2 linked regions of the Thalassobaculum sp. OXR-137 genome follow. The protein of the gene in region 2 binds, or shares a complex with, the protein of the main gene of each other region. Links are inferred from orthologs where the notes say so. Each region holds a gene or a part of one and is shown on either strand. Other genes may lie near its edges.

Evidence for each region.
Region 1: the proteins of T8K17_RS20440 (region 2) and dnaN are in contact, whole or in part, in a solved structure (PDB 1OK7), measured with the Escherichia coli proteins. The link is inferred for Thalassobaculum sp. OXR-137 from one-to-one orthologs.

The regions. Positions count from the first base shown.
Region 1 is NZ_CP139715.1:901,116-905,142, reverse strand. The notes cover bases 1-2,866. They hold dnaN (DNA polymerase III subunit beta), read left to right. Parts: upstream 1-805; coding sequence 806-1,927; downstream 1,928-2,866. Other genes in these bases: recF (DNA replication/repair protein RecF), read left to right, coding at 1,924-2,866; dnaA (chromosomal replication initiator protein DnaA), read left to right, coding at 1-612. Also shown: more of recF, read left to right, coding at 2,867-3,117; gyrB (DNA topoisomerase (ATP-hydrolyzing) subunit B), read left to right, coding at 3,131-4,027. UniProt on the Escherichia coli protein: Confers DNA tethering and processivity to DNA polymerases and other proteins. Acts as a clamp, forming a ring around DNA (a reaction catalyzed by the clamp-loading complex) which diffuses in an ATP-independent manner freely and bidirectionally along dsDNA.
Region 2 is NZ_CP139715.1:4,387,459-4,392,754, forward strand. The notes cover bases 1-2,973. They hold T8K17_RS20440 (DNA polymerase IV), read left to right. Parts: upstream 1-816; coding sequence 817-2,130; downstream 2,131-2,973. Other genes in these bases: T8K17_RS20435 (ROK family protein), read left to right, coding at 1-809; T8K17_RS20445 (EipB family protein), read right to left, coding at 2,150-2,973. Also shown: more of T8K17_RS20445, read right to left, coding at 2,974-3,007; T8K17_RS20450 (GGDEF domain-containing protein), read left to right, coding at 3,218-3,943; T8K17_RS20455 (SPOR domain-containing protein), read right to left, coding at 4,051-4,962; rnd (ribonuclease D), read left to right, coding at 5,169-5,296. UniProt on the Escherichia coli protein: Poorly processive, error-prone DNA polymerase involved in translesion repair and untargeted mutagenesis. Copies undamaged DNA at stalled replication forks, which arise in vivo from mismatched or misaligned primer ends.

The DNA of each region.
Region 1 (4,027 bases), 3.5 Mb from region 2 along the record:
GTGATCTCCGCCGACAAGAGCCCGACCAATCTGGACGGGCTGGAGGAGCGGCTGCGCTCCCGCCTGGGCTGGGGTCTGGTGGCCGACATCCACCCCACCGACTACGAGCTGCGCCTGGGCATCCTGCAGTCCAAGGTCGAGCGGGTGGACGCGGACATTCCGCCGAAGGTCATGGAGTTCCTGTCGCACAAGATCAGCTCCAACGTCCGCGAGCTGGAAGGCGCGCTGAACCGCGTGGTGGCCCATTCGACCCTGGTCGGCCGGGCGATCACCCTGGAGATGGTGCAGGAGGTCCTGTCCGACCTGCTGAAGGCCAACGACCGCCGGGTGACGATCGAGGAGATCCAGCGCCAGGTCGCGTCGCACTACAACATGCGGATCTCCGACATGTACTCGGCCCGCCGGGCCCGGGCGATCGCCCGGCCGCGGCAGATCGCCATGTACCTGTCGAAGCATCTCACCCAGCGCTCCCTGCCGGAGATCGGCCGCAAGTTCGGCGGCCGCGACCACACGACGGTCATGCACGCCGTCAAGAAGGTCGACGAGCTGCGGGCCACGGACCGTCATTTCGACGCCGATGTGGACCTGCTGCGGCGGATGCTGGAGGGGTGAGTCCCTTGCCGTCCGGCGGTGGCGGAAACCGCCTCGCCGGACGGTGAAAAACTCCCTGTGCACAAGCGTTTCGTGCTATAAACTCTGACTTTCGATTCGCCGGGTCGCGGGCGGTCGGATTCCGCCGGACTCGGTGGTTCCGCCGATCGCGATGCGCCGGTCCGTCAGGCGTCAATCCAGTTCGAGCGAGCACATGAAGATCACCATTGACCGGGCGGCCCTCCTGAAGCCGCTGGCCCATGTTCAGAGCGTCGTCGAGCGCCGGAATACCATTCCCATCCTGGCCAACGTCCTGTTGCAGGCGAAGGAAGGGCGGGTGTCCCTGACCGCGACCGACATGGACATGGACGTGGTCGAGAGCGTGGCCTGTTCCGTCGACCAGCCGGGCTCCGCCACGGTGCCGGCGCTGACCCTCTACGAGATCGCCCGCAAGCTGCAGGACGGCTCGGAGGTCGAGCTGACCGTCGCCGGCGACAGCGGCCGCATGGCGATCCGGGCCGGCCGCTCCAACTTCTCGCTGCCGACCCTGCCGGTGGAGGAGTTCCCGGCCCTGTCCGGCGACGAGCTGACCACCAATTTCGTGCTCTCCGCCGCCGATGCGAAGACGCTGATCGACCGTACCCGCTTCGCGATCTCCACCGAGGAGACGCGCTACTACCTGAACGGCATCTACCTGCACGAGACCCAGGCCAACGGCATGGCGGTGCTGCGCGCGGTGGCGACCGACGGCCACCGGCTGGCCCGGGTGCAGATGCCGCTGCCGGAGGGTGCCGCGGGCATGCCCTCGGTGATCGTGCCGCGCAAGGCGGTGACCGAGATCCGCAAGCTGATCGACGAGACCGATGGCGACGTGCAGATCGGCCTCAGCGAGAACAAGCTACGCTTCGCCTTCGCCGACACCGTGATGACCACCAAGCTGATCGACGGTACCTTCCCGGATTACGAGCGGGTGATCCCGGCCGGCAACGACAAGATCATGCGGGTCGATTGCAAGTCGTTCAAAAGGGCGGTGGACCGCGTGGCGACCATCTCCACGGAAAAGTCGCGCTCGGTGAAGCTCGCGGTCGCCAACGGCACCCTGACCCTGTCGGCCAACAGCCCGGACAATGCCCAGGCGACCGAGGAGATGGACGTCGAGTACGGTGCCGCCTCCATGGAAATCGGTTTCAATTCCCGCTACTTGCTGGACATCGCCGACCAGGTCGACGACGGCGGCAAGGCGGTGTTCCAGATGGCCGACGCGGCCTCACCGACCATCGTCACGGACGAGGCGGACGACGGCGCCCTCTACGTCCTGATGCCGATGAGGGTGTGACGGGGCGCGTGTCGGTCGAGGGTCCCATTCTCAGCGAACACAGCGGTGCCGCCTCCACCGTGAGAGCGCCGCTGCGGCTTGCCGTGAACAAGCTCAGCCTGACCCGGTTCCGCAACCACGCCGCGACGTCGCTCGAGGTCGACCGCCCCGTGGCGGTGCTGACCGGCGCCAACGGCTCGGGCAAGACCAACCTGCTGGAGGCGGTCTCCTTCCTCAGCCCCGGCCGCGGCATGCGCCGGGCGAAGCTGTCGGAGATCGACCGGGTCGGCGATGCCGGCCCCTGGGCGGTCTCGGCAGCGGTCGAGGGCAAGCTGGGCGAGACGCGGATCGGCACCGGCCGCGACGCCGGCGTCGAGGGCGAGCGCCGCCTCGTGCGCATCGACGGCGCGCCGGCGCGCAGCCAGTCGGCCCTGGGCGACCATCTCACGATTTCCTGGCTGACCCCGGCCATGGACCGGCTGTTCACCGAGAGCGCGTCGGGTCGCCGGCGCTTCCTCGACCGGCTGGTCTACGCCTTCGACGGCGAGCATGCCGGACGGGTGAGCGGCTACGAACACGCCTGGCGCGAGCGCAACCGACTGATCCGGGACGGACGGCGCGAAGCGGCCTGGTACGCCGCCCTGGAGGAGACCCTGGCCGAGACCGGCGTGGCGATCGCCGCCGCCCGCGCCGCCCTGGTCGCCCGGCTCAACCGGATTTGCGCCGCCACGCGGGAGCCGTTCCCGGCCGCCGAGCTGGCGCTGGACGGCGAGATCGACCGCTGGCTGATCGGGACCCCGGCCCTGGAGGTCGAGGACCGGCTGCGTGCGACCCTGGCCGCCGCCCGGTTCGGGCCGCAGGAGGCCGAAGGGCCGCACCGCACCGATCTGGCGGTCACCCATGTGGGCAAGGCCATGCCGGCCGCCCAATGCTCCACCGGGGAGCAGAAGGCGCTGCTGGTCGGCATCGTGCTCGCCCATGCGCGGCTGCAGGCGATCGACGAGTACGCCGCGCCGATCCTGCTGCTGGACGAGGTCGCCGCCCATCTGGACGACCGCCGCCGCGCCGCCCTGTTCGAGGCCGTGTTCGACCTCGGCGGTCAGGCGTGGCTGACCGGCACCGATGTTTCCACCTTCGCGCCGATCGCCGATCGCGCGCGCTTGTTCGACGTCGCCGACGGCAAGGTCCGGCCGGCCGACGTCGTGTCCTAACCGGAGTCCCCCCATGGCTGACGACGCCAATAAGAACATCGAGAACGACGACTACGGTGCGGAGTCCATCAAGGTTCTGCGCGGCCTCGATGCGGTGCGCAAGCGCCCGGGCATGTATATCGGCGACACCGATGACGGGTCGGGCCTGCATCACATGGTCTACGAGGTGGTCGACAACGCCATCGACGAAGCCCTGGCCGGCTATTGCGACGCGGTCCAGGTGATCCTGAACGGCGACGGCTCGGTCACCGTGCGCGACAATGGGCGCGGCATCCCGGTGCAGATCCACTCCGAGGAGGGGGTCTCGGCGGCGCAGGTCATCATGACCCAGCTCCATGCCGGCGGTAAGTTCGATCAGAACTCCTACAAGGTTTCCGGCGGTTTGCACGGCGTGGGCGTCTCCGTGGTGAACGCGCTGTCCGAGTGGCTGGAACTGCGGGTCTGGCGCGAGGGCAAGGAGCACTTTATGCGGTTCCGCCACGGCGATGCCGAGGCGGATCTGGTGGAGGTCGGTCCGTCCGGCGGCAAGACCGGCACCGAGGTCACCTTCAAGCCCTCGTCCGGCACCTTCACCATGGTCGAGTTCGACTATCCGACCCTGGAGCACCGGCTGCGCGAGCTGGCCTTCCTGAATTCCGGGGTGCGCATCCTGCTGACCGACGAGCGCAGCGGCGAGCCGAAGACCACCGACCTGTTCTACGAGGGCGGTCTGAAGGCCTTCGCCGAGTATCTGGACCGCTCGCGCACCGCCCTGCACCCGACCATCTCCGCCATCGGCGAGAAGGACGGCATCACGGTCGAGATCGCGATGGAGTGGACCGACTCCTATCACGAGACGATGCTCTGCTTTACCAACAACATCCCGCAGCGCGACGGCGGCACCCACCTAGCCGGATTCCGCGCCGCCCTG
Region 2 (5,296 bases):
ATCTGGTTCGCTCCCTGGAATCGGAGCTCGGGCTCCAGGGCAGCGTCGGAGTCGGCATTCCCGGCTCCCTGTCGCGGGCCAGCGGCGTGGTGAAGAATGCCAATTCCACCTGGCTGAACGGCAAGCCCCTCGATCGCGACCTGTCGGAGAGCCTGGATCGCCCGGTGCGGGTGCAGAACGACGCGAACTGCTTCGCCGTCTCGGAGGCGGTGGACGGCGCGGCGCGGGGCGCCGGCATCGTCTTCGGCGTGATTCTGGGCACGGGGGTCGGCGGCGGCCTGGTGATCGACGGGCAGGCGATCGACGGCCCAATGGGGGTCACCGGCGAATGGGGCCACAATCCCCTGCCCGCCCCGCAGGACGACGAGCGGCCGGGGCCGGCCTGCTACTGCGACCGCCGGGGCTGCGTGGAGACGTTCCTCTCCGGCCCCGGCATGGCTGCGCGCTATGCGGAGTCCGGCGGACCGGCGCTCACCGCCGCGCAGATCGCCGAGGCGGCCGAGGCCGGGGACCCGACGGCCGCCGCCTATATGGAACGCTACGCCGACCGCCTGGCGCGCGGGCTCGCCGGCGTCATCAACATCCTGGATCCGGACGTCATCGTCCTCGGCGGCGGCCTCTCCCGGGTGGAGATGCTCTACACCCGCCTGCCGCAGCTCCTGCCGGCCCATGTCTTCACCGACCGGCTCGACACCCGCATCGTGCCGCCGCTCCATGGCGACAGCAGCGGCGTGCGTGGCGCCGCCTGGCTCTGGCCGCCGGAGCGGCAGGGACGTGCCGCCGCCACCTTCCTGCACGGAGCGGAGTGACCCCGCCATGGCGGTCGAGACCCTGTGCCGGGAATGCTTCGTGTGGAGCCCCGGCACGCCGGGGCGCTGCCCCGCCTGCGGCTCGCCTCGGGTTCTGTCGCATCCGGAGCTGCGCACGCTGAGCATCGCCCATCTGGACTGCGACGCCTTCTACGCCAGCGTCGAGAAGCGCGACGACCCGTCCCTGCACGACAAGCCGGTGATCGTCGGCGGCCGGCACCGGGGCGTGGTCTCCGCCGCCTGCTACGTGGCGCGGATCTACGGCGTCCGCTCGGCCATGCCAATGTTCAAGGCGCTGGACGCCTGTCCCCATGCGGTGGTCATCAAGCCCGACATGAAGAAATATGCGGCGGTCGGCGGCGAAATCCGCGAGATGATGCGGGCCATCACCCCGCAGGTCGAACCGCTGTCGATCGACGAGGCGTTCATGGACCTGAGCGGCACCGAACGCCTGCACCGCGCGCCGCCGGCCGAAACCCTTGCCCGTCTGGCCAAGCGGGTGGAGGACACCATCCACGTCACCGTCTCCATAGGCCTCAGCTACAACAAGTTCCTCGCCAAGGTCGCCTCCGACCTGGACAAGCCGCGCGGCTTTCACGTGATCGGCCGGACCGAGGCCGTCGGCTTTCTTGCCGAGCAGTCGGTGTCCATCCTGTGGGGCGTGGGCAAGACCCTGCAGCGCAAGCTGATCGCCGACGGCATCCGCACCATCGGCGATCTGCAGCCCTTCGAGGAAACCGAGCTTATGCGCCGCTACGGCAGCATAGGCCAGCGGCTCGCCCGCTTCTCCCACGGCCGCGACGACCGCCGGATCGAGCCCGGGTCGGTGGTGAAGAGCGTCTCCAACGAGACCACCTTCGACACCGACATCTCCGACGTGGAGGTGCTGCGGCCCTATCTCTGGCGGCTGAGCGAGGAAGTGTCGGGACGGCTGAAGCGCAAGGCGATCGCCGGCGGCGTGGTCACCCTCAAGCTGAAGACGACCGATTTCAAGATCCTGACCCGGCAACAGCACCTGATGGCGCCGACCCAGATGGCCGACCGCATCTACCGCACGGCCGACGCGCTGCTCGCCAAGCAGGCGGACGGGCGGCGGTTCCGGCTCATTGGCGTGGGGGTGAGCGAGCTTGAAGGCGAACGGCTGGCCGATCCGGCCGACCTGGCAGATCCGGGTTTCGAGACCCGGCGCAAGGTGGAGAGCGCCATGGACGCGGTTCGCGCCAAGCTGGGCACCGCGGCCATCACCAAGGGCATCGGCCTGAAGGCGCAGAAAATCCGTCAGCAACCCTCCGACAAGATGCCGGAGGGCGAGGAGTTCTGAGGCTCGGAGGTCCGGCCGGTCAGCAGGCCGGTGGCGGCAGCGCCTCGACCTCTTCCAGGCTCATGCGGACCGAAAAATCCGAGTAATGCACCAGGATCGAGCGGGCGATCCCGTTGGCCAGGACGTCGATGCTCATCTCGAAATCCGGCTCGGATCCTTCGCTGTCCGGACCGAACCAGGCCAGCCGCGACGGATAGTAGACACCCTGCGCGGCTTCGGCCTTGATCGACGGCAGTTTGTCGGTCCGACCCTTGCCCAGCACGGCGGAGATCAGCGACGGCGCCTCAGGCTCGCCGCCGTCGAACACCGGCGCCCGCAGGAACCGTTTGCCGGAGGTCGCCGCCTGGATCATCCGGATCGTGTGCTCGGTCGGGAACAGGGTGTCCTTGGGCAGCTTAAGCTCCTGCTGCTCCGGCTCGGCGAAGGTAACCTTGCCCGGACCGGAGCCCAGGGGCAGCGGCATCACCGCCTTGCCCTCGATCCGTTCCTCGCCGCCGCCCCGGTCGCGCTTCACGAAGAAGCGGTACACGTCGCCGTCCTTGGATTCCCAGGTCGAATAGGTCGACTGAATCACCGAGCCGTCGCCGTCCGCCCGCGAGAACTCCATGGCGTAGCGCTGCTCGACGGCCCAGCCGTCGCAGGCGTCACGCCATTCGAAGCCCATGCGGCCCTGCACGTCGACGATCGAGGAGGAGGACGACGCCTTGTCGAGCGTCACCTTATACAGCGCACGGTGCGGCAGGATCTCGACGGCCGCCGTCGGAACGGCAGTCGCGGGACCCGCCGTCGCGTGGGGTGCGAGCGCCGAAACGCCCAACACGGCAACCGCAAGAACAGCCGCGGCGCGGGCTCGGTCCAACATAAGCCACTCCTTCATCATACTCTCCGCCGACTATGACATGGCGAACAGGGCGGAAAAATGGCCCCTGTCCGTCCGTCCGCATCGGCAAGTTTTTCCCAATGCAGGATCTCCCCGGCGCCCTTCCAGAAATTAGTAAAGGCTTTCATGACCTTACGCGACTGACAGAAACGCCGCATGTGGCACGGCGGATGCATGGCATGGGGTAACCAATGTGTGAGGTGACCCATGTCACACGATCCGAGCCTGATGACCGCGCCGCTGGATGGACCGAGTGCCCGCATGTACGCCGAAGTGGCGGGTATGCTCGCCCGTTTCAATGGCGCGCTGGACCCGGCCAACGATGCCGAGGAGCTGAGCCCGTCGGAAACGACGGCCGCCCTGAAACTGGCCCTCGTAGCCATGACCGAGGCGCAGAAGCGCATCGAGCGTCAACAGGCCCGCATCGCGGAGCTGGAAAATCTCTCGGTCACCGACGAGCTGACCGGTGTCATGAACCGCCGCGGCTTCGACATGCAGCTCCGCAAATCCATGGCCCAGCAGAAGCGCCACAGCCAGGACAGCGAAGACAATGGCGGCGGCGTTGTGCTGATGATCGATCTGGACCGCTTCAAGGCGGTCAACGACACCTACGGCCATGCCGCCGGCGACGAGCTGCTGCGGCTGGTGGCCGGCGTCCTGACCCGCGACGTGCGGGCCAGCGATACCGTCTCCCGCCTGGGCGGCGACGAGTTCGCGGTGCTGATGCCGGATCTGGACGCCGCGGACGGGCTGGCCCGGGCGAAGCGCCTGGAGAAGCGCCTGAATGCAACGAGACTGAGCTGGGGGGAGCTGGTTCTGCCGGTCTCCGCCAGTGTCGGCGCGGTCAGCTTTCGGCCGCAGGACCGGCCGGCCGAAGTGCTGAACCGCGCCGATGAGATCATGTACCGGCGCAAGGCCGAGCGCCGCGCCTGAGACCGGGACCGAGGCCCGGAACCAGGCCGCCGGCGAAAAACGGAAAAGGGCTGCCGAGAGCCGCCCTTGCCAGATCCGAAATCTCTCCAGGTCGACGCGGAGGCGTCTCAGCGCATCGCCACCTGATCGCCCTCGCCGCGCGGGGCGAGCCGGATGATCCAGGGCTGATGGCCGTCGACGATGCCCAGATCCGCCTTGGCCTGCTGCGCGTCGCGCAGCCCGTAGGGACCGACCAGGACGCGATGCCAGATCTGACCGTCCACATCGACCGGTCGAATCTCCGCATTCCTGTCGGCAAACCGCTCGGCCAGACTCACGGCCCGGCCGGTGTCGCGAACGGAGCCGATCACCACATAACGCTGCTCGCCGGCGGGAGCCTGGGTCGTCGCGGCGACGGGCATCGCCCGCTCGCTCCGATGGCCACGGACGTAGTTGGCGGGCGGGGTCCAGGGCTCGATCGGCGCCGAAACCGATACGGTGCTAACCAGGGTGGCCGCGACCGGGGTCTCGATGCTGCGGGCGACCAGCACCGGGCGGGCGATCGGCACCGGCGGCATCGCGCCGGCCATCGCCTTCGGGGCCGCCAGAACCGGCTTGTCGGTGGAGACGAGACCCGGGGTCTCGATCGGAGCGCGGAACGGCGGGGAGAAAGACAGCGCGGCCGCCACCAGGACCGGCTCCTCGCGGTCCTCGACCTTCATCGCGCCGAGGCTGATTTCCGGATCGTTGTTGGAGCGGAAGCTGCCGCTGTCGCGGTCGCCGGGATAGGCGGCGACGACCACGCGTTCGCCGGCGGCGGCACTTTCGGGGTCGAGCGCCTGGCACATGGCCTCGCCGGTGAGCGGCCGCGTCAGCTCGCAATCCTGCTCGGCGAAGGCGGAAAGGACGTGATCGGCGGAAAATTTGCCGGTCTGCATGTAGCTGATGCCGGAGATCGCCGTCGACGCGATCGTCACCGGAATCGGCAGACATCCGCCGAGAATCAATGGCATCGCGGCGACCGCGATCATACGTTTCATGAGATTTCCCCCGTCCCACCAGGCGCTTAATGTGCGAATCTTCACTTATCGCAGCGACCGGCGCAACAGTCGTAGTTTATGTCAAATTGTTTGTGAATCGCGCCCTCCTCTCGAAGGGTCGAAACGGCGTCCGAACGCGGTGCTGATTCGGCGCCGGATCCCGCGCACTCTTGCGCCGCCGGAAGGCTCGTGTATTACCACCGGCCATGACACTCGTCACGGACACGGAAACCCTCGCCGCCGTTTGCCAGCGAATCGCGGACGAGCCTTACGTTGCGATCGACACCGAATTTCTGCGCGACAAGACCTACTACTCCCGACTCTGCCTGGTGCA